Regions from separate parts of the Pectobacterium parmentieri genome, predicted to be linked through region 1. Evidence: predicted binding sites of a transcription regulator. Region 1 holds the regulator's gene; each other region holds the start of a gene.
The links. The regulator PhoB, encoded in region 1, activates phosphate uptake and scavenging genes when phosphate is short. The targets are predictions, from matches to a motif close to CTGTCATAAAACTGNCNNAT.

Region 1 (10,509 bases):
GAGGGATAGTTACATTTAATCTTATTTAGCCATCTGGACGTCCAAATTTAACAATATCGTGTCACGTGGCGAATCGCAGGGCAATAGAAGAATTTTCACGGCACGTGAAAAAAATTCATGTTCCGTGAAAATAGCGCAAATCCATGATAAGAAGAAAAGTTATTCAGGCAGACCAATCTGCTGGCGCGCCTGACGACGCGTTGCTTCCGGCAGCGGCAGATAGCCATCTTGATTCACCAGCGATTGTCCCGTTTCGGACAGCACGCGTGCCAAAAATGCCGCCGTCAGCGCTTCCAGCGGTTGTCCGGGCGCTTTGTTGACATAGATGTAGAGATAACGAGTGTAGGGATATAAACCGCTGCGGATATTTTCAGTCGAGGGGGAAATGTAGTCGGTGCCTTGTGCGGCTAACGGCAACATCTTCACACCGCTGGTACGAAAGCCCACGCTGGCATAACCAATCGCATCCGTTGATGCTGCAACCGCCTGCACAACGGATGCCGAACCGGGTAATTCATTAACTTGAGGAAGGAAGTCACCGCGGCATAGTGCTTTTTGTTTAAAGAACCCATAGGTTCCCGAAGCAGAGTTCCGCCCATAGCGCAGTAACGTCCGTTTCTCCCAACTACCGCGTAAGCCGAGGTCACCCCACTGTTTTATCGGCTGGTGGTTACCACAGCGTTGCGTAATCGAAAAAATGGCGTCCAACTGTGACACGTTCAGCCCAGACAGAGGGTTATCCTGATTTACCAACACGACGAGCGCATCCATCGCCACCGGCACCGCCAGCGGTGGGTAACCGTAGTGCTGAACAAACGCCTCAATTTCGCTGGCCTTCATTGCCCTGCTCATCGGCCCAAGTTGCGCGGCACCCGACGCCAGAGACGTCGGCGCAGACGATGAACCGGCAGCCTGAATCTGTAAATTCACGTTCGGATAATGCTGGCTGAAATCCGCCGCCCAAAAGGCCATCAGGTTAGCCAGCGTATCCGACCCCGCGCTGGAGAGGTTACCTGCCAGCATCTGACGAGGCTGCGCGGAGCAAAACGCACTAAGCAGCAGTAAAAAAGCGCCCGCAATATGTATGGCGGATATCATAAATAACGTTTTCCGTCAGGCCGAAGGTTTCGCCATATTTTCAGCCAGAGAGGTAGGGACAATCAACCGATTTGGCAACGTAAAGACAAAACGCGATCCCAGACCGTCCTCACTCATGATCTCCAAGCGGGAATCATGATGGCTGAGCGCGTGCTTAACTATCGCCAGCCCCAGCCCGCTGCCTCCCGTCTGTCGCGAACGCGCCTTATCCACGCGATAAAAACGTTCAGTCAGGCGTGGCAAGTGCTCGGCTGCAATCCCCGGCCCGTTATCGCTGACCTGAAATTGCGCCCCCTGTGGGATCTTCTGCCAACAGACCTCGATACGCGTTCCCTCTGGCGTATGGTTGACCGCGTTATACACCAGATTGGATACCGCGCTGCGCAGTTGTTCTTCGTTACCAAACACCCGGAGGTTTTCATTCACACGAAAGACGATCTCATGACGCCCCTGGCTCAAGGTCTGCGCTTCACGCTGCAATACGCGTAGCATCAACGGAATATCGACTTTTTCATTCAAATCGATTGCCGTCGCCGCTTCAATCCGGGACAGGGTAAGCAACTGTTTGACCAACCCGTCCATGCGCCGGGTCTGTTCCTGCATGGTATTCAACGCCTTCCCGCGTAGCGCCGCATCCAGCGTTTCTTCCTGCATCATTTCCAGATAGCCCTGCAACACCGTCAACGGGGTACGCAACTCATGGCTCACATTGGCAAAAAAGTTACGTCTCGCGCCTTCGAGCTGGTGCATTTGCGTAATATCACGCACCACCATCAGCAGTTGCCCTTCGGAATACGGCATCACGCGGAATTCAACATGGTGAGAATTATTCAACTGCAACGTGAGAGGACGGCTAAAGTCTTGCCCTTTCATGTAATTAGTGAATTCAGGATAGCGCAATAAGTTGAGGATATTCTGACCGTTATCCTCCGGCCAACGGAAATTAAGCAGGTGCTGCGCCAGGTGATTACACCAGAAGATCGTTCCCTCTTCTGTGGTGATCACCACCGCATCCGGCAAGGATTCAGCACCGCTGCGAAACCGTTTGATCAGGAGCGCCAGCTCCCGGCGTCGGCGTCGATTACGCAACTGCATCTGATAGAGCCCGTAAAACAGCGGCTCCCAGCTCCAGCGACCGGGCGGTGGCGTCATGCTGCGGTCAACCCACAGCCAATAAGAAAGTTTAAGCTGGTTATAAAAATTCCAGCAGAGTAAGCCTAATACGGCGACCAGCAAAAACCAGGGCAGATAGCCAAAAATCAGCCCCAGCAATAAAGCAGGCAAACAAAAAAAAGCCAGCTCCAATGCCAGCCTTTTCCAGGATAAACGTTCTAGCACGTTAGTGTTTCTCCGGTTACGATCACCTCAGTAACGCGTTGAAAAACGGTAGCCCGTTCCCCGAACGGTTTGCACCATTTTGTCATGTCCGCTGGTTTCCAGCGCTTTACGCAGGCGACGAATATGGACGTCGACAGTACGATCCTCAACATAAACGTTAGTGCCCCACACGTGATTCAGCAACTGTTCCCGGCTATAAACACGTTCAGGATGTGTCATAAAGAAATGCAGCAGTTTAAATTCCGTCGGCCCCATATCCAGCGCGTGCTCTTCAGTTGTCACGCGATGAGAGGAAGGATCGAGACTCAGACCACGCATTTCAATCACTTCTTCCACTGCCATCGGTGAAATTCGGCGCATCACAGCTTTAATTCGCGCCACCAGCTCCTTAGGTGAAAACGGCTTGGTAATGTAATCATCCGCTCCCACTTCAAGCCCGCGCACGCGGTCTTCTTCTTCGCCACGCGCGGTCAACATCATTACCGGAATATCACGCGTCAGCGCCTCGCGCTTCATATGCTTGATGAATTGCAGGCCCGATCCTCCTGGCAGCATCCAGTCCAATAACACCAGCTCTGGGAACGGTTCCGACAATTGCGTTACCGCACTGTCATAATCTTCGGCTTCCACTGGTTGATACCCATTTTGTTCCAGTACAAAGCAAACCATTTCACGAATTGGTGCTTCATCTTCCACGACTAATATGCGTTTTGCCATTGTTAATCCTGTCGTTAATCATCGTCGCTGTTAGCAGGCGAAAAGCATTATGCGTCAGTTTTATGACAGATTTATGAAAAACAAACCGCCCTCATCGCACGATGTTACAGTGCGTACATCCGATTTTTCGAACCGCTTTCCAAACTCGCGATCCCAGCGCGACAGCCATCATCCCTGCTATATATAATCATGGCATTACGATGACAAAACACCATAGCAACGATGCACCGTGCCACATAATGGATAATGATAACGTCATCCAACGCCACGCGGCATGAAGATCGAGAGAACACGATGCGCATTATCCACACCGCCGATTGGCATTTAGGGCAATATTTTTATACCAAAAGTCGCGCCGCTGAACATCAGGCGTTTCTTCACTGGTTGATCATTCAGGTAGAGCAACATCACGTCGATGCCATTATCGTAGCTGGCGATATCTTCGATAACGGCTCGCCCCCCAGCTATGCGCGTGAAATGTATTATAGCTTTGTAGTAGAACTACAGCACACAGGCTGCCAGCTCATCATTCTTGGCGGCAACCACGACTCTGTCGCCACGCTGAACGAGTCGCGAGATTTGCTGGCCTGTCTGAACACGCGGGTGATTGCCTGCGCCAGCGACGATCCAGCCCAGCAAGTGCTTCTGCTGGAAAACCGCCAGCAGCAGCCCGGCGCCCTGCTCTGCGCCATTCCCTATTTGCGCCCACGTGATGTGCTAACCAGCAAAGCCGGACAATCCGGTGATGAAAAACAGCTAGCACTACAGGAAGCGATTACCGCGCATTATCAGCAGTGTTATCAACTGGCTTGCCAGAAGCGAGACGAGCTTGGTCTGCCGCTACCGATTATTGCAACCGGGCATCTGACGACGATTGGCGTAACCGCCTCGGAATCCGTGCGCGATATCTATATTGGCACCCTCGATGCTTTCCCTGCTCAGGCTTTCCCGCCTGCGGATTATATCGCTTTGGGGCATATTCACCGCCCGCAGCGCGTGACTAAAAGTGATCACATTCGCTATAGCGGCTCCCCAATCCCACTGAGTTTTGATGAACTCGGCAGCGAAAAATCCGTTTGTCTGGTCAGCTTTATACCCGATGCACCGCCGAAGATAGACACGCTGCCTATTCCCGTGACTCAACCGATGCAGTTGATTAAAGGCAGCCTGAGCGATATTGAACAGCAACTGGCCACCTTCCAGAACTATCAGGGCGATAAACCCGTGTGGTTGGATATCGAGCTCAACACGCAGGATTATCTGAGCGACATGCAAAAACGCATTCAGGCGATGACAGAACACCTGCACGTTGAGGTACTCCTGCTACGCCGCACGCGCGAACAGCGTTTGCAGGCTATTACCCGGCAGGACAAGGAAACGCTGAACGAATTGAGCGTACATGACGTTTTTGAACGTCGTCTGGCAACGGAAAAAGACATGGAAAACGGTCGCCAACAGCGCGTTCGCACGCTGTTTAATCAGGTTATTAATGAACTAGAAAATAGCGAACCTGCCAAATGAAAATTCTCAGTCTGCGCTTAAAGAATCTCAACGCGCTGAAAGGCGAATGGAAGATCGACTTCACAAAAGAGCCATTTTCCAGCAACGGCTTGTTTGCCATTACCGGCCCAACCGGCGCAGGAAAAACCACGCTGTTGGATGCCATCTGTCTGGCGCTGTACCATGAAACACCTCGCTTGGGTCTGCTTTCCGCCAGCCAAAATGATCTGATGACCCGCGACACGGCAGAATGTCTCGCCGAGGTAGAATTTGAGGTGAAAGGCGTGGGATACCGCGCCTTCTGGAGCCAACGTCGGGCGAGAAATGTCCCAGACGGCAATTTACAGTCCCCCAAGGCCGAGCTCGCACTCATTGAAGGCGGCAAAATCCTGTGTGAAAAGCTCAATGATAAGAAAGAGATGATCACACAACTCACCGGGTTAGACTTTGGCCGTTTCACACGTTCTATGATGCTGTCGCAGGGGCAGTTTGCCGCCTTCCTCAATGCGAAAGCCGACGACCGGGCGGAACTGCTGGAAGAGCTAACCGGCACGGACATTTACGGCCTGATTTCCGAGCACGTCTATGACAAGCACAAACAGGCAAACATCGCGTTGAGCACGCTACAGGCACGCGCATCAGGTATTCAGTTGCTGACCGATGAGCAGCGCCAGCAGGTGGAAGTCCAGCTTGCCGAACTGACCCAGCAAGAGCAACAGGGCAACATTGAGCGTGAGCAAGCACTGACTACGCTACGCTGGTTTGAGCAACTGACGCGGCAGCAAACACAGCTCACCAACACGCAGTTGCAACACGCAAGTGCCGAATCCGCCATTCAGCAGGCCAAGCCGCAGCTCGACAGGTTAGCCAACGGCGAACCAGCAGAAAAACTGAGGCCGTTACATCAGGAACGAGAACGTTATCGACAGGAATCCCTTGCGCTCACTCAGCAGATTGAACAACTGTCAGGAAAGCAGGCCTCTGAGCACACTGCGCTGACAACGTTACGCCAGCAGGAAGAGAAAGCAGAGCAGGGCGTTATTCAGCACAAACAGGTGCAGCAGCAGCAAGAGTTATTGATCAATGAACAAGTTGTACCGCTTGACCATCGTATTGCCACGCTGCAACAGCAAAAAAACCAACAGCAGGACGAACTGGCAAAAACACAGCTTCGCCTACAAGCTGACGAAAGCAAACAAACGCAGATAGCAGCGCAACAACAGCAGGCCAAACAACTGCTTGAACAGATTCAAGCTTATCGCCAGCAACACGCACATCATCAGCAGTGGGGAGAACAACTTCCCCTGTGGCGTACACAGTTTCTGCAATTGCGCCAGCTTCAGGACGAGCAGCAGAAGCTGAGCCAAAAGCAGACGCAACACACCGAACAAGCGGCAGCGCTCCAACAGGAGGCTGCAACGCTGACGGCGCAGCAGCATGAACAACAAACGGTCGTTGATGCAGCCCGTCAGCAATTCATACAACACGATGAAATGCGGAAAAATCAGGAAGCGCATCAGCCGCTTGCAGCTCTACGCCAGCGGTTTAATCAACTCATCGATCAACAAGCCACACGCCGGCAGCTCGCAACAGCCAGCGACCAGTTCCAGCGCCTTCATACGCGTAAGCAGCAGCACCTCGCCAGGCAAGACGAGATACAAGGGCATATCAGCCAATCAGAAATATTACGAAAACAGCAGCAGTCTGATCATGAGCAGCGCAGCCAGCATTTGGCCGATCTGGAAATGCTGTACCGACAGGAAGAACGTATCGTTAAACTGGAAGCCGAAAGGCAGCGGCTACAGGCCGGAGAAGCGTGCCCTCTGTGCGGCTCAACCGAGCATCCAGCGATTGAACGCTATCAGGCGTTACAACCGTCTGAAACCCAAAAGCGCCTGACGGCACGACAGCAGGACGTGAAACAGTTAACAACGGCGCTGGCGAATACGACCGCACAACTCGCCTCGCTGGGGCAGCAGCGGGAACAGTTGCAACAAGAGATCGCACAACTCGATAGCGAACATCAAATCCTGCTGCAACAGTGGCAAGATGTCAGTGAGCGCTTACAGGTTAACTACACGTTGGAACAGCAGAATGAAACCGCAGCCTGGCTTACGCAACGCGAGACCGAGGAGCAGGACATTCGACAGCACATTACCGCACACGAGCAGTTGCAAAAACAGTGGCAGGAAAGTAAGGATTCACTGACGGTTGCAGAAGCCCTACAGAGGGAACTGGATCAGAAAACTGTGCTGAATACCCAGCAACGAACTTCGCTAAACGATATGCAGGCAGATACCCTTCAGTCGCAGCAAAATACGCAGCAACGGCTCGCGCAGCACACTCAGGAAATCACGCAGACGCTGGCAAACACGAATCTGCCTCTTCCGGAAGCCACTGCACAGGATGACTGGTTGGCACAGCGCGACAGCGAGTGGCAAATATGGAAAACCAAAGAACAGGATCAATCCCGCTTAATTCCCCGGTTAGCCACGCTGGAAAGCGATCTTCAGTATCTGAGCCACAGCGTGACCGAGACAACGCAGCAATTACAGGCGCAGCAACAGCAACTGGAGCAGCGCACCGCTCTGCTCAATACGAACCAGCAGGAACGACTGACGCTTTTCGGCGACAGGCAAATCGCCGCAGTACGCGAGCAGCTACAACGAACTAGCCAGCAATATGATAATGCGCTTCGGTTAGCGCAATTAGCACGTCAGCAGGCTGAAACCACGTTGAGCCGCCTGACGGGAGAGCTAACCCGCACGCAACAGCAGTATGAGCAGAGCATGCATCAACGCGATAGTGCGACTGAACGATTCACTCAGGCTTTGCAGCAAAGTGCTTTTGCTGATGAAACCACCTTCCTGAATGCGCTGCTTGCTGAGCAGGAACGACAGACCTTGCAGGTATGGAAGGAAAAGCTGTATCAGAGTTTGCAGCAGGCAGCAGCACTTCACCAGCAGGCTGAACGGGAGCTGCTCGCCCATCAACAAAAGCGACCAACTTCTCTGCTGGAAGATGCCACACAAGAAGCAGTACAGCAGCAGTTGGCAACGCTGGATGAAACGCTGCATTTCACTGTGCGGCAGCAGGGAGAAATTCAGCGTCAACTGAACGACGATCGACAACAGCGTCAAAATCAGCAGGATTTGCTCAATGAGATCGCCCAAAGTCAGCAAAAGTATGACGACTGGAGCTGTCTTAATACGCTCATCGGCTCACAAAGTGGGCATAAATTCCGTAAGTTTGCCCAGGGGCTCACCTTGGATCATCTGGTTTATCTCGCCAATCTACAGCTCTCTCGTCTGCACGGGCGCTATATGTTGAAGCGAAAACCCGGTGACGATCTGGAACTGCTGGTGGTGGACACCTGGCAAGCAGACGCCGAACGCGATACGCGCACGCTGTCCGGCGGCGAGAGCTTTCTGGTGAGTCTATCGCTGGCGCTGGCGTTATCCGATCTGGTCAGCCATAAAGCCAGCATCGACTCTCTGTTTCTGGATGAAGGCTTCGGCACGCTAGATGCCGAGACGCTGGATATCGCGCTGGATGCGCTGGATAACCTGAACGCCTCTGGCAAAACCATCGGCGTCATTAGCCATGTCGACGCCATGAAGGAGCGTATTCCGGTACAGATCAAAGTGCAGAAGGTTAACGGTCTGGGCGTCAGCAAGCTAGCACCGCAGTATGCCGTGTAGCCATTACTTCGTCTTTGGCCAAAGCCAGGCGGCTCCGCGCACTCCGCTGGAGTCGCCGTGTATGGCCTGACGCACAGGCGTTTCGCACTCACCGCCGAAGATCCACGGTTTAATCTTTTCCGGCACGGTCTGATAAAGGCGAGAAACATTGCTCATCCCACCTCCCAGCACCACGACATCCGGGTCGAGCAAGTTGATCACATGCGCCAGCGATTTTGCCAGACGATGTTCATAGCGCTGTAATGCCAGTTCGGCGATGGGATCGCCCTGCTCCGCTAAGGCAATAATTGCCTCTCCTTTGTGCGGCTGCCCACTCAGGCTCTGATAATCCAACGCAAATCCCGTACCAGAAATAAAGGATTCAATGCAGCCGGACTTGCCGCAGTAGCAGGGAACCGTCTGCCGATAGCGTAGCTCATCGTCATCCATCCAGGGCAGCGGGTTATGTCCCCATTCACCCGCAATACCGTTGCCGCCGACGTGAGCCTGGCCGTTCAGCGCAATCCCCGAACCACAGCCAGTGCCGATGATCACCGCGAAGACGGTCTGTTTCCCTGCCCCGGCACCATCAACCGCTTCTGAAACCGCAAAACAGTTCGCATCATTGGCGACCCGCACCGGCCGATTCAGCAACGTGGCAAGATCAAGATCCAGTGCCTGACCGTTGAGCCAGGTGGAGTTAGCATTTTTTACCTTGCCGGTAAACGGTGACAGCGTACCGGGGATCCCCACGCCGACACTGCTGTGGCAACCCGTCGCTTTTTCGGCCCTCTCCACCAACGTGACGATAGTCCGCAGCGTTTCCGGATAATCATTTCTTGGCGTCGGCATACGCTGCCGAAAACGTTCATTCCCCTCGTCATCCAGCGCAATAACTTCTGTTTTCGTCCCGCCCAGATCGATACCGATTCTCATGATGTCTCCCCACGTGTGGTAAATAGGCCCGTGTAAGTTTGCTACCGACCTGAAAACGTTTTTATTTATAGATAGATACCCTAAATAATTCGAGTGGCATAGCCAACGCACATGCAGCTTGAAGTATGGCGGGTATAACCAGAGAAACCAATCGACTGCAATCCAAAACGTGATAGGTATTCCTCTGAATCCAGGTATTTTATTCCACATTACGGCTTCGAATTCGTTATCATGCGCGCAACATTACAAACCCGCGTGCAAACCTGCGCGCCCAGTCAGGGATAACACCATGTTGTGGTTTAAAAACTTAATGATTTACCGCCTAAGCCGGGACAGCGCGCTGTCCAAGGATAACGTTTTATCTGCGGATGAAATGGAAAAACGGCTCAGCGCCTTCGCATTCACCCCGTGTGGCAGTCAGGATATGATGAAAACGGGTTGGGTATCGCCAATGGGATCGCATAGCGATGCATTAACGCACGTCGTTAATGGGCAAATCGTTATCTGCGTTCGCAAAGAAGAAAAAATCCTGCCGTCTCCGGTCATCAAGCAAACCCTTCAGGCCAAAATTGAACGTCTAGAAGCAGAGCAGCACCGCAAGCTGAAAAAAACCGAAAAAGATTCACTGAAAGACGAAGTGCTGCACAGCCTGCTGCCGCGTGCATTCAGCCGTTTCAGTCAGGTCTGGCTGTGGATCGATACGGTTAACGGCCTGATTATGGTCGATGCTGCCAGCGCTAAAAAAGCAGAGGACACGCTGGCGCTGCTGCGTAAAACACTGGGTTCCCTACCCGTTGTACCATTGACGATGGAAAACCCCATCGAGCTGACGCTGACCGAGTGGGTGCGTTCCGGTGAACCGGCGGCAGGGTTCGCGTTACAAGATGAAGCAGAGCTGAAAGCTATTCTGGAAGACGGTGGAGTTATCCGCTGTAAAAAACAGGACTTGGTCTGTGATGAAATCGCCGTGCATATTGAGGCGGGCAAGCTGGTCACCAAGCTGGCGCTGGACTGGCAGGAGCGCATTCAACTGGTCTTGTCTGACGACGGCTCGGTAAAACGCTTGAAGTTCTCAGATACGCTGCGGGAACAGAATGACGATATCGATCGGGAAGATTTTGCTCAGCGGTTTGATGCCGATTTCATTTTGATGACCAGCGAACTGGCTGCATTAATTGCCAATCTGATTGAAGCGTTGGGCGGCGAAGCCCAACGTTAATTCTCGGCCATTGCCCGCTAC
Region 2 (10,509 bases), 1.3 Mb from region 1:
GCGCCTGACAGAAACGCATGACTTCACCCTGACTTTTCCCTTTCGGGTTAAAGTCCGATCCCCCTTTGCCGCCGCCCATTGGCAGCGTCGTCAGCGCATTCTTGAACGTTTGCTCGAATCCAAGGAATTTTAGAATCGACAGGTTAACGGATGGGTGGAAGCGCATGCCGCCTTTGTACGGGCCGATCGCCGAGCTGAACTGGACGCGCCAGGCTCGGTTTACCTGTACCTGACCTTTGTCATCCGTCCACGCCACGCGAAACTGAATCACACGTTCCGGTTCAACCAATCGTTCCAGCAGGCTGTAATCCGCATAGTGAGGGTTCTGCTCCAGAAAAGGCCACAGCGTGGAAAGCACTTCATTAACGGCCTGTAGAAATTCAGGCTGATGCGGATCGCGTTGTTGAACAGTATCAAGAAAACTTGCCAGAGATACGATTTGTGCCATGAACAGCTCCTGATTGAACGAATAAGTTCCCTTCTGCTTCTTTAATTTTTAGACACGCAGAAGCTTGTGGGATCGGTGAAAATGATGTTGTGTCCTCTGGACTATAACACTGGCGATGGATATTTAAGCAAGCGTTTTCTTTTCAGATAAACGTTACAATCCAATGAGATAGGAAGGGTTTTTCGGATGTTTTGGGAAGGAAATTAGACATAAGTTTTTGTTATATAACAAAAGGCACAGCTAAGAAGCCGTGCCTTTCGCCATTGAAAAAAAATGCAAAAAAAGCTAATTTTTATTCGTCTTCCTCATCACGCAACGGCACGATGAGCATGTCGACATGGACGGTATTAATCAGTTGACGTGCAGAAGACATCAGTTTGCTCCAGAAGTCCTGATGGTGCCCGCACAGCACGAGATCGGCATCATATTTCTTGATCGCATCCACCAGAACCTGCCCTAAATCTCCGCTGCCGCTCAGCGTTTCACTGATAGGATAGCCCGCATTTTGGGACAGTTCAGTCAACGCATTCTGGGTTTCTTCGGAGATACGCTGTTGCATGTCACCCAAATTGACGTCAATAAGCCCCGTGTAAAGATCGGAGTAATTCACATCGACGTGGATTAACGAGACTTTTGCATTGTACGGTCTTGCCATTGATACCGCTTTTTCCACTAACACTTTGCTTTCTGGAGAAAGGTCAACAGCAATAAGGATGTGTTTGTAAGCCATAATGAGACTCCTTCCGTAAAGACTAATTAAGGGTTAGCAGCTATTTCTCCTGCCAATCTGATACTTAACGGCGGATTACAGAATAACATTCGTCGGCGCCATCGGACTGTTCAGTCGATCACAACCCGTTTTCAAATCTGTTAATTCTATTGATAAGTGTAGTAGAAACCGCTCCTTTTCACAGTTAAATCGCGTAGCTTCTCCTTTCAGAAAACGCATTCTCTCGTCAAAAATCATCCTTCATGCCGATTGTGCCTGCCTCTCTGGCACAAACGAACATTCTTCTTCTACACTACAAGTAGGAGGTAGTGAGACTATCCACTGCGCTCTGGGATGGAGATTGAGAAGGGGGCTAGCCGTGATGCTGTTGGCTAACCCAAATGACAATAAAATCGTGCGCAAGCGCGTGGCATAACTATTCGTCGTAGAAAAACATCATAGAAAAACGTCGTAGATAAGCCTCACGGATAAATAGCTACGCTTGTCATCGACCACAGGTGGAAACGGGAAGGTATCGCCACCACCTCTGACGAATAGAACGACCGGGAGGGAAGCATGATTAGTACATTTGCGCTTTTCTGGGCTTTATGTATCGTCTGCATCATCAATATGGCGAGGTATTACTCTTCATTACGCGTGTTACTGCTGATTTTGCGTGACTGTGATCCACTGCTTTACCAATACGTTGACGGAGGAGGTTTTTTCACATCGCACGGGCAGCCAAGCAAGCAAATTCGGCTGGTAGGATACATCTACGCACAACGTTATCTTGATCATCACGACCCTGAATTTATTCGCCGCTGTGAGCGGGTACGAGGGCAATTTCTGCTCACGACCGCTTTGTGTGGCCTCATCGTCACTAGCCTGATTGCCATGATGATGTGGTATTAATACGCGGGTACTTACGCAATGAACGTCGATAAAAAGTAAAAAGGCGATTCCCCACAGAATCGCCTTTTTTATGATTAGCCGGTCACCAAAATCAAATCAGCTTCAGAGCCAACCAGTACAATGCCCCAGACATCAGCATTGAGACAGGCAGCGTCAATACCCAGGCCAGCAGAATGCTTCTTATTGTTTTTCCCTGTACGCCCCCACCGTCCGCAATCATCGTCCCGGCAACCGCCGAGGATAATACGTGCGTGGTGGAAACCGGCATACCGGTGTAGCTGGCAACGCCAATCGACAAGGCCGCCGTCACCTGCGCCGAAACGCCCTGTGCGTAGGTCATGCCTTTCTTGCCAATCTTCTCACCGATGGTGACAGCAACGCGTTTCCAACCCACCATGGTGCCCAAGGACAGCGCCAGTGCGACAGCAACGATGATCCAAAGAGGCGCATATTCAACCGTCTGCAGCATGTCTTTACGCAGGTTGCTCAGGTAGCGTTTATCTTCGCCCGACGTTTCTGGCAGCTTGACCACCCGATCCATCGTGTCCGAGATGCACATCAGCAAGCGACGCACTCTGCTACGATCGTCAGGGTTCAACTGGTCGTAACTTTTCAGGTTATTCAGCAAGCCCTGTGTGCGCTCAATCGCAATCATCACGCGTGAACTGTCACAGTGGAACTCTTTCTGACCGTTGCCGGGAATCGTGTTTTCTGGCGTAGGGATCACTGGCGGAGACAGGTCGATGACATGCGTCAACGCGTCGCCGTGCTGCTTGTAGTATTCCTGTAAATTCACAACAGCATCACGGGTCCGGCTGATGTCATAGCCAGACGCGTTCATGTTGACAATAAACCCGGCCGGCGCAACACCAATCAGCACCAGCATAATCAAGCCGATACCTTTCTGGCCGTCGTTTGCACCGTGAGAGAAGCTCACCCCAATCGCCGATAGAATCAGCGCGGTACGCGTCCAAAACGGCGGCTTACGTTTACCGTCCTGCTTTTCGCGATCGACGGGCGTCAGATGCACGCGTTTGCGTTTTTTACTGTTGTTCCAGAACCGACGCAATACCAGCAGCAGCAGGCCCGCAAGCACCATCCCCACAATCGGCGATAACAGCAGCGACAAGAAAATGCTGATCATTTTCGGCACATTCAACGCATCCACGACGGAGCTATTCGTCAGCAGCGCGTTGGTCAAACCAATACCAATAATGGAGCCAATCAGCGTGTGGGAGCTGGAGGCAGGAATACCAAAATACCAGGTACCCAGGTTCCAGATAATAGCGGCCAGCAGCATCGAAAAGACCATCGCCAGACCATGCGCCGAACTCACGTTCAGCAATAAATCCGTGGGGAGAAGGTGAACAATCGCATAGGCCACGCTCAGGCCGCCCAGCAGTACACCGAAGAAATTAAAGACGCCGGCCATAACAACGGCAAACTCTGCACGCATGGCTCGGGTATAAATAACAGTGGCAACGGCATTCGCAGTATCGTGAAAACCGTTAATGGCTTCGTACATCAGTACAAACAACAAAGCCAATATCAACATCAGGCCGGTGTAGTAATCGAGCCCGGCAAATAAATGTAGCATAAACGTTAGGCCATTTAGTGGTCATGAACGCGGCGCATTATCGGCGACAAGCAGGGGTGGGGAAAAGGAAAATATGACATTTTTTTGACTTAAAATGTGACGGGTATCGACAAGAAAACCACTTAATCAATATAAATCAATTAATTATATATTTTTACCAAAACATGCAAATTGTTACGCTGGTATCGAACAAAAACCAACACTACAATTTGCCGCCCCAATGGCTCATTTGCCTGCGGCAATCAATCACTCATCGGAGAAATGCATTGTGGAACAGTTTGACGTTGTCATCATCGGTGCCGGTGCAGCAGGCATGTTTTGTGCCGCACAGGCAGGACAGCGCGGGCTGCGTGTTCTACTGCTCGATAACGGTAAGAAGGCGGGGCGGAAAATACTGATGTCCGGCGGCGGACGCTGCAACTTTACCAATATGTATGCAGAACCGGCCGCGTATCTGTCCCACAATCCTCACTTTTGTAAATCGGCACTGGCTCGCTATACCCAATGGGATTTCATTAGCCTAGTCAACAGCCACCGCATCGCTTACCACGAAAAAACGCTCGGCCAGCTATTCTGCGATGATTCCGCACAGCAAATCGTGGATATGCTGGTAACAGAGTGCGAGCAGGCTAACGTCACTCTCCGTCTGCGCAGTGAAGTCACCTCGGTGGAGAAATCAGACGATCGGTTCACCATCCACCTGAGCACAGGTACATCATTCCAAAGCGCATCGCTGGTCGTTGCCTGCGGCGGCCTGTCGATGCCCGGCTTGGGCGCAACGCCGTTCGGCTACCAGCTCGCCGCACAGTTCGGTATTAACGTGCTCCCAACGCGCGCTGCGCTGGTGCCTTTTACGCTGCACAAGCCGCTTCTTGAACAATTGCAAACGCTTTCCGGCGTTTCCGTACCTACCATCATCACCGCAGAAAATGGCGTGACGTTCCGTGAAAACATCCTGTTCACGCACCGCGGGCTCTCTGGCCCCGCTATTTTGCAGATCTCCAGCTACTGGCAGGCCGGTGAATTTGTCACCATTAATCTGCTGCCCGATCGCGATCTCACCCAGCTTATCGATGATGAACGCAACGTTCACCCAAACCAAAGTCTGAAAAACACGCTGGCACAGTGGCTGCCTAAACGGCTGATCGAATGCTTGCAAGCGTTAGGGCAACTGCCGGACATCACATTGAAACAGCTCAACAGCGCACAGCAGCAACAAATTGAACAAAGCCTGCAACAGTGGCGCGTACAGCCAAACGGTACAGAAGGTTATCGCACAGCCGAAGTGACCATCGGCGGCGTTGACACCCGCGCGCTGTCTTCCAAAACCATGGGGGCTAATTCGGTGCCAGGGCTGTATTTCATCGGTGAAGTGGTCGATGTAACCGGCTGGCTCGGCGGCTATAATTTCCAATGGGCATGGAGTTCAGCATGGGCCTGTGCGCAAGCGCTACCTTTCAGCAAATAGGCACTATAATAACCTCTATTCAGCGCTCTCCTTTAGCTAATGGAGAAAAGGACGTCTCTACATAGGCCTCTGCTGCCAGAAAGGAGATGCGAATGAGCCCCAGACTTAGTGACCGTAAAATCAATATGTTGCAGTTACTGGTTGCAGGCATGCTGCCACTGCTGCTGGGATTACTGTTCACGTTTGTAGAGTCTAGGTTAATGGTAAAACGCGATTTGGAAGCCACTGCGCAAATCGCAATGAATCATGCTGAGAACATTTCTATACAGGCATGGAAGATGGTGGATCGCCTTCAGTACTTTCATGGTCAACCCTGTGACACCATAAGCAATGAACTGCAACGCCTCGGCTCCATTTTTCCTTACTTTCGTGCGATCGGTGTTATCCATAATACCCGCGTCTACTGCTCTTCAACGTTTGGCAACGCATTGACACCAATAAGCCGCGTCATTCAGCAGCCATTACCGGACACCTATTCTGAACGTTGGAGCCTGTCAGTTGCAGGCTCAGGCAGCGTAAGAGCACGCCCAGCGATAATCTTCGTCCAGATGCCCCTCACGGGTTACGGCGCTTATACTATGGTTGATGCGCAATACCTGATTGATCTTATGATTGCGATTAGTCAAACCCGCGGCTATCAACTCGCCCTGAAGGCGGGCAACGGTCACCCCATTCAAATTGGCCCGACAATTACGCGCCGCTCTGGCTTATTTTCTACCTCAACGCTTGAAATAAAATCGAGCGATTTCCCGATAACCCTCACAGTTACGGCACCAACCTCTCAATCTATAGCAAACTGGAAGCAGGCATTCTTCACATTCTTGCCGCTGGCAATGATTCTCTCCCTGCTCTTCCTTGCGACGGTATGGTACTGGCAAAAACGTAAATTATTATTCCGCGACGAGCTCCGTAAAGGCATTGCTAACGGCGAGTTTTCCGTATACTACCAGCCCATTTATGATGCAGAATCACAATCTTGCACCGGCGTTGAAACCTTACTGCGCTGGCGACGCAGCAATGGACAGTGGATCAGGCCTGATATATTTATCTCTGCCGCCGAAGCAGAAAGTATGATTATTCCCATCACCCGGCATTTATTTGATCTGGTCGCAGTCGATATCGCCAGTTGGCAGGTAAAAAACGGATTTCATCTGAGCCTCAACGTTGCAGCCGAGCATCTGCATCATCCAAGTTTCGTTTCAGACGTACACCGCTTCGCAGAAAAAGTCGCCTCCCATTCATTAAATATTACGCTGGAGCTGACAGAACGTAACCTCATCAGCAACGGTCCTGAAATCATACAGCGCCTGCACCAGCTACGTGAAGATGGCTTTCTGATCGCCATCGATGACTTCGGTACTGGCCATTGTTCACTCTCTTATTTGCAAAATTTCCCACTGGACTGCCTGAAAATCGATCAGGGATTCGTCAGTGCGATTTCATCACCGGATGAAGAAGCCCCCATTCTTGATGCCATTATTAATTTGAGTCATCGCATCAAACTTCAATCGATAGCAGAAGGCGTGGAAACCACGCAACAACTCATGTATTTACAACAGCACGGCGTCAAATATATACAGGGATTTCTTTATGCGAAGCCGATGAACAATGAATCGTTACTAGTATGGCTGCACTATCATAGTAATAAATCGATAGAGAGCTTTATGAACAAAAAAGAAGAAAGGGAAAAGCAGTAATAACCGGCAGAAGTTTGTCCACCGGTTTTCTATATCAGACAAATCAGAAACGATAGCCGACGCCAATATTAAAGCCGTTTACACGAGCTTCATAGATTTTCGTGCCTTCGTAGCCAATATCAATCGCCCAGTTTGCTGCTGGCGTAATTTGAATACCGGCACCGTAAGCAAATTTGGTTTTACTCTCACTATAACTTTCGCTTCCTGACACACTAGAGGATGTATAGTGACGCGAATTGTCCACCTTAGCATGACCTAAACCAGCAAGACCATAAACACTAACAATATCGTTAAGTTGATAGGAAGGCCCTGCCATTAGAGAGTAATATTTAACATCGTCGCTCTCGTGTGAGCTGAATCCAATAGCTCGCTGATTATAATCTTTTTTACCGCTTAAATAGGTAAAAGAACCAATAATACCCAGTGCGGAATCACCCTGATAATGGTATTTGGCCGTAACTCCTTTCAGATCTTTAAAATCCTCAACTTTCGCCTGAGCGTAACCCAATGACACCGTTTGTGTCGCCTGAGCAGCAGACATTCCCATGGCACAAGCAATCAGAGTGGAAAGCAGCAGTGTTGTTTTTTTCATGATCGAAACATCTTCCGTGTTTGAATAAAAAGACAGTTTCAACAAAGCGAATATATAACTCTCGCGGAATGTTGACCGCACATAAACTTACATTTAAATACGGCGAGGTAAAGTCTGTGTTATTTTTAAACACGTAGAATAAATTTCATTTTAATCATTAATAAACAAAAAGATAGAGATTATTCAGGAGGATTAACGCACACTTCCCTGCTTTATTTTTGGGAATATTCTGAACTAAAAAAGGGGGGATAAAGCAATATTCGACGCCAAATAAAATTCGCAAAAAACGCTTTAAAAAAACAAGGTGAAATTAAGAAGTACTGGAATACGCGAAAAACAGAAGAGTGTTCTAAGAGGAAATAAAGTGGTCGGCGAGAGAGGATTCGAACCTCCGACCCACTGGTCCCAAACCAGTTGCGCTACCAAGCTGCGCTACTCGCCGAATGCGGGCGCATATTACTGCTACCTCATTGAAGCGTCAATCCCTTTTTCACAAAAGGATTCCGGCTGCCGTTAAAGTATCCATCCCTTGTCTTTACAGCCTGAAACCGACGTCCTTGTCCGTGATTCATGTCAATCAACAGGTCTCTGACACCAGTTGTTTTTAGGGTTAATGCCGCCGTCAGGCGATGTGTATCCCAAACATCCAAGGATCGTGTCAAACAACTCTTCATGGCGATGTACTTTGCCAACGAGTTGCTGAGCTTTCAACTGCTCAAACGCATGTAAATTATCAGCATCAGCCAGAAATTTATCTGATGTCCACACCATCATCGGCGAGCGGAACTGTTCAGGCGGAGCCATCTGACGCGGCGTGCCGTGCAAATGGTAGTTATCATCGATGGACTCACCATGATCGGAGGCATAAAACACGATCGCTTTCTTGTCCCGAACCTGATCGATCACGCTATCAATAAAGCTATCGGTATAGAGCACGCTGTTATCAAAAGCATTAATCAATTGCTCACGCGAACAGGAGGCATCAACGCCCATACACTCCGGCTGATAACGCGCATAACTGCGGGGATATCGCATGGAATACAGGTAGTGAGAGCCTTTAGTATGCAGCACAATCAGATGCTTACCTTGAGGATAGCGTTCAAGCGATTCCTTGACCTCATCAACCAGCAACATATCCTGCACTGATTTGCCGTCATTGTGCTTCTCTGACGCAATCATCTCGCGGAAAGAATAGTTGTTCGCCTCAATGCTATTGTAAAACCACACCTCACTTTGCATCGCAAACAGTTCGGAGGTAAAGCCCAGCCCTTTCATTACAGCAAAGACATTCTGTTCTTTCAGGGTTCTCTGCGGGTTGTCTTCCGTACCACCTTCTCGCACAAACATACAGCGCATGGAAAGTTTGGTTGAGGTATCACACGATTGGCCACGGAATGCGACCAGATTTTTTTCTTTTGATAACTTCGGCGTCGTGTCTCGCTCGTAACCTAACAGCCCCATATGATCCCAACGGGTTGTTTCACCAATAATGAAGACCACGTAGGTATCATCAATGCCTTTCGGCGGAACATAGGTAAAATGATGAGCGGGATCGAAAAGGTTAGAGGAATCCTGGCTCTCGTCATACTTGGTGTACGCAAATAACCCTAATGCGGATAACCAGTTAGAAGGCAGATACGAGTGAGCCACAACACCGCCATAGCTGGGTAAATCTACATTGGATTCTCGTTCAGATATCGACTGAACCTTGTCCATATAGCGAAGCGGCATCCAAACGAGCGCAACGACAGCGGCAAGAACCAAAAGAGGCATCAAACGCTTCCCAGGCGATTTAAGCTGTTCGATCAATGTATGACGTAGCGAGTTTTTCCAGATCAAAAATAATGGCAGCGCACTCACCACTAACATCCACAGGAAAAAACGAAAACCAATAACTTCTTTAGAAAGATCAATATCGGTGGTCATGACCGCAGCAATAATGCCATAGCCAATCACGACATTAAAAAACGTCATGTAATAACTAGCAGAAACGGAAATCAACACCAAAAGAGAAGCGACAATCCGATAAAAACGGCGTCCCCCAAGTGAAATAATTCTCATCAGGAAAAAGGTGAATAAGATACTTGCGGTCAATTCAACAAGAGCGGGAATAAACGTTGGAATTTGGCTACCAGCAGAGAGTGAAAAATAATCAAAACGACGATAATACACTGATATATTGAGAAAAAGACCAATATAAACTGCCAGGACAAACGATAACTTGGGTTGCGAAAAAGATGCTACAAACTTCATTATGACAAGTGCTCCAACAAACCTTTCTTATTATCTGAAGCTATACGACAACATCCCTATGTCTGAGTTCAACAGAAATAATCAGACGCTCAATTTTTTATATCGCAAAACAGCAAATAGACTTAGACCGTTAATTAGTAAATTTTACTTATAATTAAGTGAAGGAAACAGGAAAAGATTGTCCTTTTATGTGAATAAGTCCATGCAAAAAATAAAAAGTGCAGTTCCAACGTTTTCTGAGAAATCACCATCGTTTATCGATGTATCCCCTCGCGCTCTAATCGGGCAATAAACTCCACGACGATGGGATGGTTCAGGAACGCCATAATTTCTTCTGCACGCCGCTCTCCAATGCCCGAAAACTGTCGCCACTGCTGCGCCGTCCGTTGCTGTAATGCCAGCCAATCCGCATGATCCAATGCGCTACGCGCTGAGCGGGGAACAGGAATACCTAATGCAAGTAACCAACGAGATAGTGGCACCTGCCGTGTCGACTGCAAGCTCGTATAGATATCTCGCGCCCGTTTATCACCCATGCCATTAACGGCGTTAAGCTGTGCCTCCGTCAGAGATAGCCATGCCAGTACATCTCCCAGTAAATCATGTTGCATCAAACGCAACCACATCCCGTCACGCATCCCCGCCAGATTTAAACCATGCTCCCCACTCAACCAGACTAAGCGCGCCAGAAATTGCTGCTGGCACACCGCGCTATAGCGAAAACAGCTAAAAGCATGGAAATCATGTTCATTGGGTGGAACGAGAGCAGGCCGTTCAGCCCCACGCCACGCTACACTATCCAGGCGTGGAATCCCTTGTCCCGCCAGACTGAC
Region 3 (10,509 bases), 2.5 Mb from region 1:
GGCCTGTTTCATGCGATGCATAGCACAGATTCTTAGAACAGTGCGCCAGGCGGCACGTTTTTATAAGTATTCAGGTAAGCCGCCAGCATTTTTTTAAAGAAGTTACGCACTTTTTTCACCTTATTTTTACTTAACTTATTGCTTAACTAAGCAATAGCTTTAATCACGCGATGGAATAACGGTTCTCTTAATGGCGATGCTTTGCCTTATGTCGAAGAATTCTACAACGCCTGCTTAGCAAAAGCACATTTTTTGTGACATGAATCACAAAATTAAATTTACCCGTCTCAACTCCCTACCATGCTGATTTTCTTTTGTTGCGAATCATTACTCTCAGTGACCAATACGCTACGGGCTATGCTATGCTCATGATGAAAGACGAAATTTTAGTCACATCTCGTTATTAATTGAGCGCTATTTACTGTCCGTTAGCCCATTTTTCACGCACGGTCACCACGATTTCGCTATTGGTTATTCGCTGATGAAGGCCCTTTCCGTCCACATGGAAACCTGGAAACTTAACCTCTTCTCTGCCTGGCTGGGATGCTTTTTCACCGGGTTGGCCATGAGCCAGATACTGCCCTTCTTGCCGCTGTACATTGAGCAGCTCGGTGTTAATTCACACGAATCGCTGAGCCTGTGGTCTGGTTTGATCTTCAGCTCGTCTTTTCTCATTTCTGCCGCCGTAGCACCACTGTGGGGAAGCCTCGCCGACCGTAAAGGTCGCAAGCTCATGCTGCTGCGCGCCGCACTCGGTATGGCGATCGTGATGTCGCTGCAAGGGTTGGCGACTAACGTGTGGCAGTTGTTCATCCTGCGTTCGTTAATGGGGCTGACCTCCGGCTACATTCCTAACGCGATGGCGCTGATCGCCTCGCAGGTTCCGCGTGAAAAAAGCGGTTGGGCGCTGGGTATGCTATCAACCGGGCAGATCGCTGGTGTCATCCTCGGTCCCTTATTCGGCGGCTTTATGGCCGATTATATTGGGCTACGCATCGTCTTTTTCATCACCGGCGGCCTGCTGTTTACCAGCTTCCTGATTACGCTTTTCGCGATTAAAGAGAGCGTGGTGAAGGTCACAAAAGAGAATCGACTCAGCGGGAAAGCCGTTTTTGCTTCGCTGCCTTATCCAACGCTCATCATCTGCCTGTTCATTACAACGATGATGATCCAGATGGCAAACGGCTCCATCAGCCCCATTCTCACCTTGTTCATCCGCGATCTGGCTCCCGGTACGGACAATATTGCCTTTATCAGCGGCGTAATTGCCGCCATTCCCGGCGTATCCGCGCTGCTATCGGCACCGCGTCTTGGCCGCTTAGGTGACCGAATCGGCGCACATCGCGTCCTGATCGCCGCATTGGCGATCAGCGTGCTGCTATTCTTGGTTATGGCAATGGTACAGAGTCCGACACAGCTTGGCATTCTGCGCTTCATGCTGGGCTTTGCCGATGGCGCACTGATGCCAACCGTGCAGGCGCTATTAGTCAAATACAGCAGCCAGCAGGTAACAGGCCGTATCTTTGGCTATAACCAGTCATTTATGTATTTGGGCAACGTGCTGGGGCCGCTGATGGGCTCAGGCGTATCCGCCCTGATGGGATTCCGTTGGGTATTCGTCGTCACCGCTTTTCTGGTGCTATGCAACACGCTGCAACTCTTTTTCGTCTTCAGGAAACCGCGCGGAAAAGGATAACTACCGCCTCCCGAAGCAACGATATGTCATGAAAATCGCATCTTTCCTTTCAAAATCAGGGATGCGATCACAGAACTGACATATCTATTATTTATGCTCCGACGATACTTCTGTCAAATCGGCTCATATCAAAAGAGCATCCCATGAAACACACGTTGTTAGCATTGCTGGTTGCCGGATTTCTGCCATTCAGCGCTCAAGCTGAAGGAGAAAGCGTAACGCGCTATATCGTTACCTTCCCGGCTGGCGATCATGTTCCGTATCAGGGAAAATTCGCCAAAAACTTCCCCAATGGTCTGCCGGTTGGTATTGGCTCTGGCCTCTATTTCACGGGCAAACAGGGTGATGACCTGATGTTCACCACCGTCACCGATCGCGGCCCAAATGCCGATGCACCGCTATCTGACGGAAAAGAGGCCAAGATCTTCGCTAGCCCTGACTTTGCACCGCTAATTATGGATATTCGAGTTAGCGCGAAAGCAGCCGAAGCCATTAATCCTCGATCGCTGCACGATGCCGAGGGCAATATCACTGGCCTGCCCCTGCCTACGGATTTTATCGGCACGACCAACGAAGTAGCGCTGAACGACGCGCTACAACCGCTCAGCACCAGCCAACGTGGACTGGACACCGAAGGGATCACGCCGGATGGCAAAGGCGGTTTCTGGCTGTGTGACGAATACGGCCCTTTCCTGATCCATATTGATGCCGGCGGGAAAATCCTGCAAAAATTCGGGCCGACGCCTACGGGTAATGAACACTCCGTTGCCAGCGGATTACCAAATATCATCAAATGGCGTCAGCCGAATCGCGGTTTTGAAGGCCTGACTCGCCTGCCCGACGGCACGATCGTCATGGCCGTACAAAGTACGTTGGATATCGACGGTAAAACCAAAAACAAAGCACAGTTTACGCGTCTGGTGATGTTTAACCCGGAAACGCAAACCAGTCGTATGCTGGGTTATCCCATCAACATCGACAGCTATAAGAAAGCGAAAGATGCCAAGATAGGCGACATCGTCGCACTGGATAATCGGCGCATTCTGCTGGTTGAGCAAGGCATGGATAAAGATAAACAGATGCAGAACCGCATCTATCTGGTCGATCTCAGTAAGGCGAGCGACCTGACGCCGTTCGATGCCGAGGGTAAATCGCCAGAATTTGACGATCCCGCTCAGTTGGAAAAACGTGGCATTACGCTGGCGCACAAGCAGGAGTTGGTTAACCTGCGTAAGCTTGGCTGGCAGCAAGAGAAAGTGGAAGGTCTTGCGCTAGTCGATAAACAAACGCTGGCCGTCATCAATGATAACGATTTTGGCCTGCAATCCGTGCTGCACTCTCCCGCGAAGGCAAAAGATAAGGCGGATGACTATCAGGCGACAGCCGACGGCAAACTCACGCGAGATGGCAAGGCGGTCGAGACGACGTTAGAAATCAAACCATTGCAGAAGCCAGAAGCCGACAACGAACTGTGGTTGATTACATTGGCACAGCCGCTGAAATAACTGCTAGCATGGCTTCCACCGGAGGATCGCACCCAAGGTGGAGGCCATGACTCAGCACAACTCAGACGTGCTCAAACCAGTCACTATTCTGCTTCGCAATCGGCGTGATCGAATAGATCATTTCCTGTAAATGCTCACGGATCGCTTTTTCCGCCGCATCGGGATCGCGCGCTTTCAGGGCGCTAAAAATCAGGTAGTGCTGTTGGATCAGGCTTGACGGGGGAGATACCTGACTCAGGCTGAGAAAACGCACGCGGTCCATTGTCGCTTTGATCGATTCGATCGTTTCCCACGCCAGCGGACAGTTGGCAATCTGCGTCAGAAGCTGATGGAAGCTGTCATCGAGGCTAAGGAACTCGCGCACCTGCTCATTTTGCGCGGCCAGTTCCTGACGGCGTAAGTTGTGCTCTAGCGTTAGTAGTTGTTCATCCGTCACCATTTCGGCTGCCCGACGCACAATGGCACATTCCAGCGCCTGGCGGATAAAGCGAGCATCCGCTACGCGCTGCTCGGAGATCTTCATCACAAACGTGCCGCGCTGCGGCATGATCTGCACCAATCCAGCTTCGGCCAGCTTGATAAAGGCCTCTCTGACCGGCTGGCGGGAAACATCGAAGCGCACAGATATTTCTTTTTCAGACAGTAACTTACCCGGCGGAATATTGCATTCCACAATGTCTTTACGCAGTACGCGATATATTTGCTGGTTTACTGGTTCGTTGTTGTTGATTTGAAAAGACGTATCCATGCCACTGTGTTTAGCCAAGAAATTTACCGCTTATGATACACGCTTAGCGCAGCGAGTGTCATTGTTACCGAACCCGCTGCGCTTTTCACTCTACCAGTCAGTCGCTTGCAACGTCTCCTTCACGCCTTTAGCTAACAGCGATAAATAGTGCTGCGTCACAGCGTCTACAAAGGCAGGATTCTTCGGTAAATCTTCACCAAAAATCGCCGTCAACGTCAGTAACGCCGCGACTCGGCTTTCTCCGTCCATACTGTTTTGCACCGTTTCAGCGATCACCTCTTTCAGCGGATCGCTGATTTCAATCGGTTTACCCTGCTCATCGACACCGCCGACATAGCGCATCCACCCCGCAACACCGAGCGCTAGCGCATCAAAACGGCTACCCTGTGCCAAATGCCAGCGGATCGAATCCAGCATCCGCTGCGGCAGCTTTTGCGAACCGTCCATCGCAATCTGCCAGGTACGGTGTTTTAGCGCCCGGTTGCGATAGCGATCCAGCAGCGCATCCGCATAGGCGGCGAGATCGACCTCCTGTGTACGCAGCGTCGGAGCCTGTTCATGCAGCATCAGATGATGTGCCGCCGCGACCAGCGCGCTGTCCTGCATGCACTCGCTGATGTGTTGATAGCCAGCGAGATAGCCGAGATACGCGAGAAACGAGTGGCTGCCGTTGAGCATGCGCAACTTCATTTCCTCAAACGGCAGCACGTCCTGTACCAACTCCGCACCTGCGTTTTCCCATGCGGGGCGACCGTTAACAAAGTTATCCTCAATCACCCACTGGAAGAACGGCTCACAGGCGACCCCAGCCGGATCGGCAACGCCCAGTTGTCCTTGGATCGTTTCCAGCGTTTCTTCGGTAATGGCGGGGACAATGCGGTCCACCATGGTGGAGGGAAAGGTGACGTGCTGCTCAATCCAGCGCGCCAGTTCGCTATCCTGCAACTCGGCCAGTTGCACGATCACGTTGCGCGTGACGTGCCCGTTTTCCGGCATATTGTCGCAGGACATCACGCTGAATGCCGGTAGCTGGCGTTCCCGTCTGCGTTTGATGGCAGCCAGAATCACACCGGGCAGGGAGCGTGGTTCTGCGGGTAACCCCAGATCGTGGCAAATCAGCGGATGTTCACTATTTAACTGCCCGGTAGCGGGATGGTGGCAATAGCCTTTCTCCGTGACAGTAATCGACACGATGGCGATATCCGGCGCGCTTAACGCTTCCAGCACCGCCTCTATGCCTTCGACTTCAGCATGCAGCGCGTGGGTTGCCACGCCGATGACCCGGCTATTCCAGCCGCTGTCCGCCATTTCGGAAACCGACCACAGCAAATCCTGCTGGCGAATGGCTTCAATTTGCTGCTCGCCGCCAATCAGGTTAATTTCACAATAGCCCCAGTCGCTACCCTGCTCAGCCGCCAGCTTATCGGCGCAGACCGCCTGATGCGCCCGGTGAAATGCGCCAAAGCCAATATGCGCAATACGTGTTTTTAGCAGGCGTCGGTCGTAACGTGGCACCACAACCTGCGGTTTAAGAGTAGAAAACTTATTAATACTCATCGTTATCCCTGATAGTTGATTCAAAAATATGGCAACACTCTAAATAATTCGAGTTGCAGAAAGATCGACTTATCTGCAACTCGAATAATGGCAAGCTGAACGTTATGCAGCGTCGTCTAATTCATCTAAATCGCGATCTTTGACTTCCGGCATGCTGATAGCCGCGAATAGACCAATCAGTGAATAGACAATCAACATCACGACAATCGGCCACCAGGAACCAGTCATGTTGCAGAAAATACCGGCTAATACCGGACCAAAACCAACGGCAACCAAACCACCGGTTTCTTTAGCAATCGCCATTTGCGTAAACCGGCTACGTCCGCCGAACATTTCCGCCAGGGTGATATTTTCCAGCGCAAAGAGTCCCAGCACCGCGAAGTTATGAATAATGATAATGCTGACGATAATGACATTCACGCTATTCTCTTTATCAACGATAAGAGAGAGCATTGGGTAGGCTAACAATATCGCCGAAATATTCAGAATAATATAAGGCACGCGACGACCGATCTTATCTGAGAGCCATCCTAAGAATGGAATAGTGATGAAACCGATAATAGAACTGATCATCAGCGCATCTGTCGGAATATACTTCTCGAACAACAGCGTTTGAACCAAATATCCAGCAAGGAAGGTCTGGATTAATCCTGAATTCCCTGCCTGACCGAAACGCAACCCGACGGCCAGCCAAAACGCTTTGCCTTTGAACATCGACAATACGGATTTTTGCTCGCTTTGTTCAACGACCAGAGCAGAGGACGGTTCTTCAGTCCCGGAAACATCATTACTGACTTTCTCAAAGACCGGGCTTTCTTTCAGGTTCATACGCAGCCAGATCGCAAATATCATCACGACTACGCTGGCCAGGAACGGGACACGCCAGCCCCACGCCAGTAACTCTTCTCTTTCAAGGGTGAAAAACATAACGGCCCAGATAGCCGTGGCGCTAAGCGTGCCGCAGTTAGTTCCCATCGCAACCAGTGAGGAAATAATCCCGCGTTTCCCTTTTGGCGCGTATTCAGCCAGCATGGTGCCTGCACCGGAAATTTCTGCGCCCGCCCCCAGTCCCTGCACAATACGCAAGGTCACCAGCAAGATCGGCGCGAAAATACCAATCTGTGCATAGGTCGGTAGGACGCCGATTAAGGTAGTACAGATCCCCATCATGGTGATGGTAATAAAGAGCACTTTCTTTCTACCGATGGAATCACCCATACGGCCAAAAATAAAGGCACCGACAATACGCGCAATATAGCCTGCACCATAGGTGCCCATTGCCAGAATCAACGCCATTGCCGCCGATTGCTCAGGGAAGAATATTTCATGGAAGACTAATGCCGCTCCGAGCGAATACAGTTGGAAATCCATGAATTCCAATGCGGTGCCCAGCCAACCGGACACCGCCGCTTTAATTAAGTCAGAGGTACTTCTTGCAGGTTTACCTTGTCCAGATGCTATCTTATGCTTATTCATATATATACTCTCGACGTTTTTTAATTATGGTATATCCGTCATACTTCAAGCTACATGTGCATTGGTAATACTCGGCTTATCTCTAAGCCTCGCCCTAGCGGGCCAACGCCAGCGTTGTTCAAAATGCTAACATTCTGTCATGCAACTCGAATTATTTAGGGGATAAATAACAGTAAATGAAATTACCGTTCATCATGGTGTCGCAATCCACTCCAGCCCGTTTTTATGGCCTGGAGTGATTAAGAGAGAAATAATTAATTAAAAGGAATAATTATAATTTTCTGTAATCGATAGTGTGTTTCCCTTTTATATAGACCCTATTGCCAATAGCCCGTTATATTTCATTAAAGGTCAGTAATACTTTGCAGCAGCGTTTTTGATCTTTTTCAAAGACCTCAATCGCCTGAGTGACCTGCTGATAATCAAACCGGTGGGTAATCAATTTTGCCGGGTTGATACGTTTCTCTTTCAGCCACTCAATCACGATAGGGAATTTATTAGCATTCAAGCGTGATGAGAAAATAGAGAGCTCTTTGCTGGTGATTCCCTGCTGGCTGACCTGACAAGGTTCGCTGGAAAAGCCCATGATGGCGATACGCGCCGCCGGAGAGGCAATCGTAATCGCCTCCTGCAAAATAGACGGATGGCAGGCGGCGTCAATAATCAGCGTAGGCTTGATATTCAGCGCTTCCAGTTCCTCTTTTAATGACAGCGATGCGTTGTTGATGACTCTGTCTGCCCCGCTGCGCAATGCCATCTCCAGACGTTCAGGAATGCGATCCACGACGATCACTTCCTTCACGTTGAACACGCCTTTCAGTGCCTGAACCGAGGTCAACCCCATCGGCCCCGCGCCGTAAATCAGGGCGACATCCTGCTCTGTCGGTTTCACCTGTGCAGTCACGTTGGCGGATATCGTGAAAGGCTCCACCATCACGGCGAACTCATCGGGGATTTCATCAGGAATGGCGTGTGCATTCTTCGCCGGTACGGCAGCGTACTCGCTGAACCCGCCGTCACGATGTACGCCCAGCACCACCAGCGAGGTACAGACGTTCGGCTTGCCGATTGAACACGGGTAGCAGTGGCCGCAGCTCACCACCGGATCGACTGAGACGCGCTCGCCCAGTCGGGATCCCTCCACGCCGTCACCAACGGCTTCAATCACACCAAAGAATTCATGTCCAATCACACGCGGGTACTTGGCAAAGGGGTTATGTCCGCGATAGATGTGGCTGTCCGAACCACAGATGCCCGCCAGCTTTACCTTCACCCGAACTTCGCCTGCCGCTGGTTGCGGAATCGGGCGTTCTTCAATCACCAGCGTATTCGGCTGCTGTATTACAATGCTTTTCATGTTTTGGCCTCTGATTACCTATTCCACTCTTACCAGTTCCACAACGTGCCATCTTCCAGACGGGCGACCGGCAGGTACGCAGGGTCATAGGGATATTTGGCCGCCAGCTTTTCATCGAACTCAATGCCTAATCCCGGTTTTTCGCCTGGGTGCATATAGCCGTTATCGAATGTCCAGCTATGTGGGAACACTTCCAGCATTTGCTCCGAATAGCCCATGTATTCCTGCACACCGAAGTTTGGCACCCAGAGATCAAAATGTAGCGCCGCCGCCATGCAGACAGGCGACAAATCCGACGGCCCATGCGAACCGGTGCGCACCTGATAGAGCGATGCAAAGTCGGCGATGCGACGCATACCAGTAATCCCACCCGCGTGGGTAATCGTGGTACGGATGTAGTCAATGAGCTGCTCTTCAATCAGTTGTTTGCAATCCCAAATGCTGTTAAAGACTTCACCGACTGCAATCGGCGTGACGGTGTGCTGACGAATTAGACGGAAGCACTCCTGATTTTCCGCAGGTGTCGGGTCTTCCATCCAGAATAGACGATAATCTTCAACGCTTTTGCCAAAGCGCGCCGCTTCAATCGGCGTCAGACGGTGGTGCATGTCGTGCAACAAATGTTCGTTGAAACCAAACTTATCGCGTACCGCTTCAAACAGCTTCGGCGTGAAATCGAGGTATTTTTCCGTGGACCACAGTTGCTCTTCCGGCCAGTTGCCTTTCGTCGCGGGCTCATAGGCCAGCCCTTTGCCTTTCGCCATGCCGTAGGTGGTTTTCATGCCCGGCACGCCACACTGCACGCGAATCGCTTTATAGCCCTGATCGCGATGCTTGGCGTAATCATCCAGCACTTCATCAATCGAGTGGCCCGTCGTGTGGCAATACACCATCACCCCCGTGCGCGACGCACCGCCCAGCAGTTGGTAAAGCGGCATATTCGCAGCTTTAGCCTTAATGTCCCACAGTGCAGTATCGACGGCCGAAATCGCAGACATGGTTACTGGCCCACGACGCCAGTACGCGCCTTTGTAGAAATACTGCCAAATGTCTTCAATCTGGTGTGCGTCACGGCCGATAAGCTGCGGGCACACATGATCCTTGAGGTAAGAGGCGACCGGCAGTTCACGCCCGTTGAGCGTCGCATCACCAAGACCGGTTAATCCGCTATCTGTCGTAATCTTCAGGGTGACGAAGTTCCGCCCCGGGCAGGTGACAAACACTTCAGCGCTGACAATCTTCACGTTACTTATCCTTCTGTGCATATAGCCATTCGTTAATGCTGACTACCATACAAGTATATTAATAGCGATAATTTGAATTGCCTCACATTTATTCACATTTGCAATATTTATCTAAAACCCGTGAATGGTGGGGAAGAGGAACTTGAATGAGTCAGGGGGGAGTAAAATGCGCTACCGATCGGGCTCGCGGTAATCTTGCAGAAAATTCAGAAACAGACGCACCATGGGAATATTCACGCTGCGCTTCAGGTAACTAATAGCGAAGGTTCTTTTCAACTGCTCTTCTAGCGGGATCACGGCGACGTCGTAAGCCGTCAGGCTTTTGGCGACAGACGAACAGAGGAAGACCACGCCGGACAGGTTCATCACCAGATCCATAATGATGTCCATGTTGCTGCATTCGCGGAAATAACTGGGGTTGATGCCCTGTCTGGTGAAAGACTCAGAAACGGCGGCATGCTCCCCCGTTCCTTTCTGCGGCACGATCAGCTTTTCTTTTACCAGTTGCGGCAGGCTTAGCGTGCTCTTCGATGCCAGAGGATGCGACGTCGCCATAACCGCCACCATGTCATCAATCTGGCAAATGGTGTGGTGAAATAAAGGATCGCTTAGGTACTCATCAAAAGGCGTCGAAAAAGACAGGTGGATATCACCATTGCGTACCCTTTCCAGTAAATCGGTGCTTACGCCATCGATGAAAGAGATATCTATATTGGGGTAGGCTTTCTGAAATAGGTTAAACACATTGTAGTGCGCCAGACGATTAAAAATCGGGATCACACCAACCAGTAACGCACCATCCGAGCTTTCCTCATAGCTACTGACAAACTGCTCCAACTCATAGTGTTCTTTAATCATCCCCTGAATTTTGTCAGCAAAGATCTTCCCAAATGGCGTCAGAGAAAACTGTCGGGTGGTTCTGTTGA

Region 2: the regulator PhoB is predicted to act here: its motif matches at 3,738-3,757, upstream of pitA (inorganic phosphate transporter PitA).
Region 3: the regulator PhoB is predicted to act here: its motif matches at 1,761-1,780, upstream of A8F97_RS13740 (esterase-like activity of phytase family protein).

The regions. Positions count from the first base shown of each region.
Region 1 is NZ_CP015749.1:503,008-513,516, reverse strand. It holds gene A8F97_RS02155 (PstS family phosphate ABC transporter substrate-binding protein) at 160-1,098, opposite strand; gene phoR (phosphate regulon sensor histidine kinase PhoR) at 1,114-2,436, opposite strand; gene phoB (phosphate response regulator transcription factor PhoB) at 2,464-3,153, opposite strand; gene sbcD (exonuclease subunit SbcD) at 3,448-4,674, shown strand; gene A8F97_RS02135 (SbcC/MukB-like Walker B domain-containing protein) at 4,671-8,354, shown strand; gene mak (fructokinase) at 8,358-9,269, opposite strand; gene rdgC (recombination-associated protein RdgC) at 9,559-10,488, shown strand.
Region 2 is NZ_CP015749.1:4,195,068-4,205,576, reverse strand. It holds gene gdhA (NADP-specific glutamate dehydrogenase) at 1-448, opposite strand, end outside; gene uspA (universal stress protein UspA) at 741-1,178, opposite strand; gene uspB (universal stress protein UspB) at 1,734-2,069, shown strand; gene pitA (inorganic phosphate transporter PitA) at 2,161-3,666, opposite strand; gene A8F97_RS19035 (BaiN/RdsA family NAD(P)/FAD-dependent oxidoreductase) at 3,935-5,134, shown strand; gene A8F97_RS19030 (EAL domain-containing protein) at 5,227-6,831, shown strand; gene A8F97_RS19025 (Ail/Lom family outer membrane beta-barrel protein) at 6,875-7,423, opposite strand; tRNA gene A8F97_RS19020 (tRNA-Pro) at 7,789-7,865, opposite strand; gene eptB (kdo(2)-lipid A phosphoethanolamine 7''-transferase) at 7,997-9,676, opposite strand; gene ligB (NAD-dependent DNA ligase LigB) at 9,931-10,509, opposite strand, start outside.
Region 3 is NZ_CP015749.1:3,017,295-3,027,803, forward strand. It holds gene azuC (stress response protein AzuC) at 33-89, opposite strand; gene A8F97_RS13735 (multidrug efflux MFS transporter) at 503-1,696, shown strand; gene A8F97_RS13740 (esterase-like activity of phytase family protein) at 1,840-3,201, shown strand; gene A8F97_RS13745 (GntR family transcriptional regulator) at 3,263-3,949, opposite strand; gene A8F97_RS13750 (mannitol dehydrogenase family protein) at 4,040-5,506, opposite strand; gene A8F97_RS13755 (MFS transporter) at 5,609-6,982, opposite strand; gene A8F97_RS13760 (Zn-dependent oxidoreductase) at 7,317-8,339, opposite strand; gene manD (D-mannonate dehydratase ManD) at 8,369-9,583, opposite strand; gene A8F97_RS13770 (LysR family transcriptional regulator) at 9,755-10,509, opposite strand, start outside.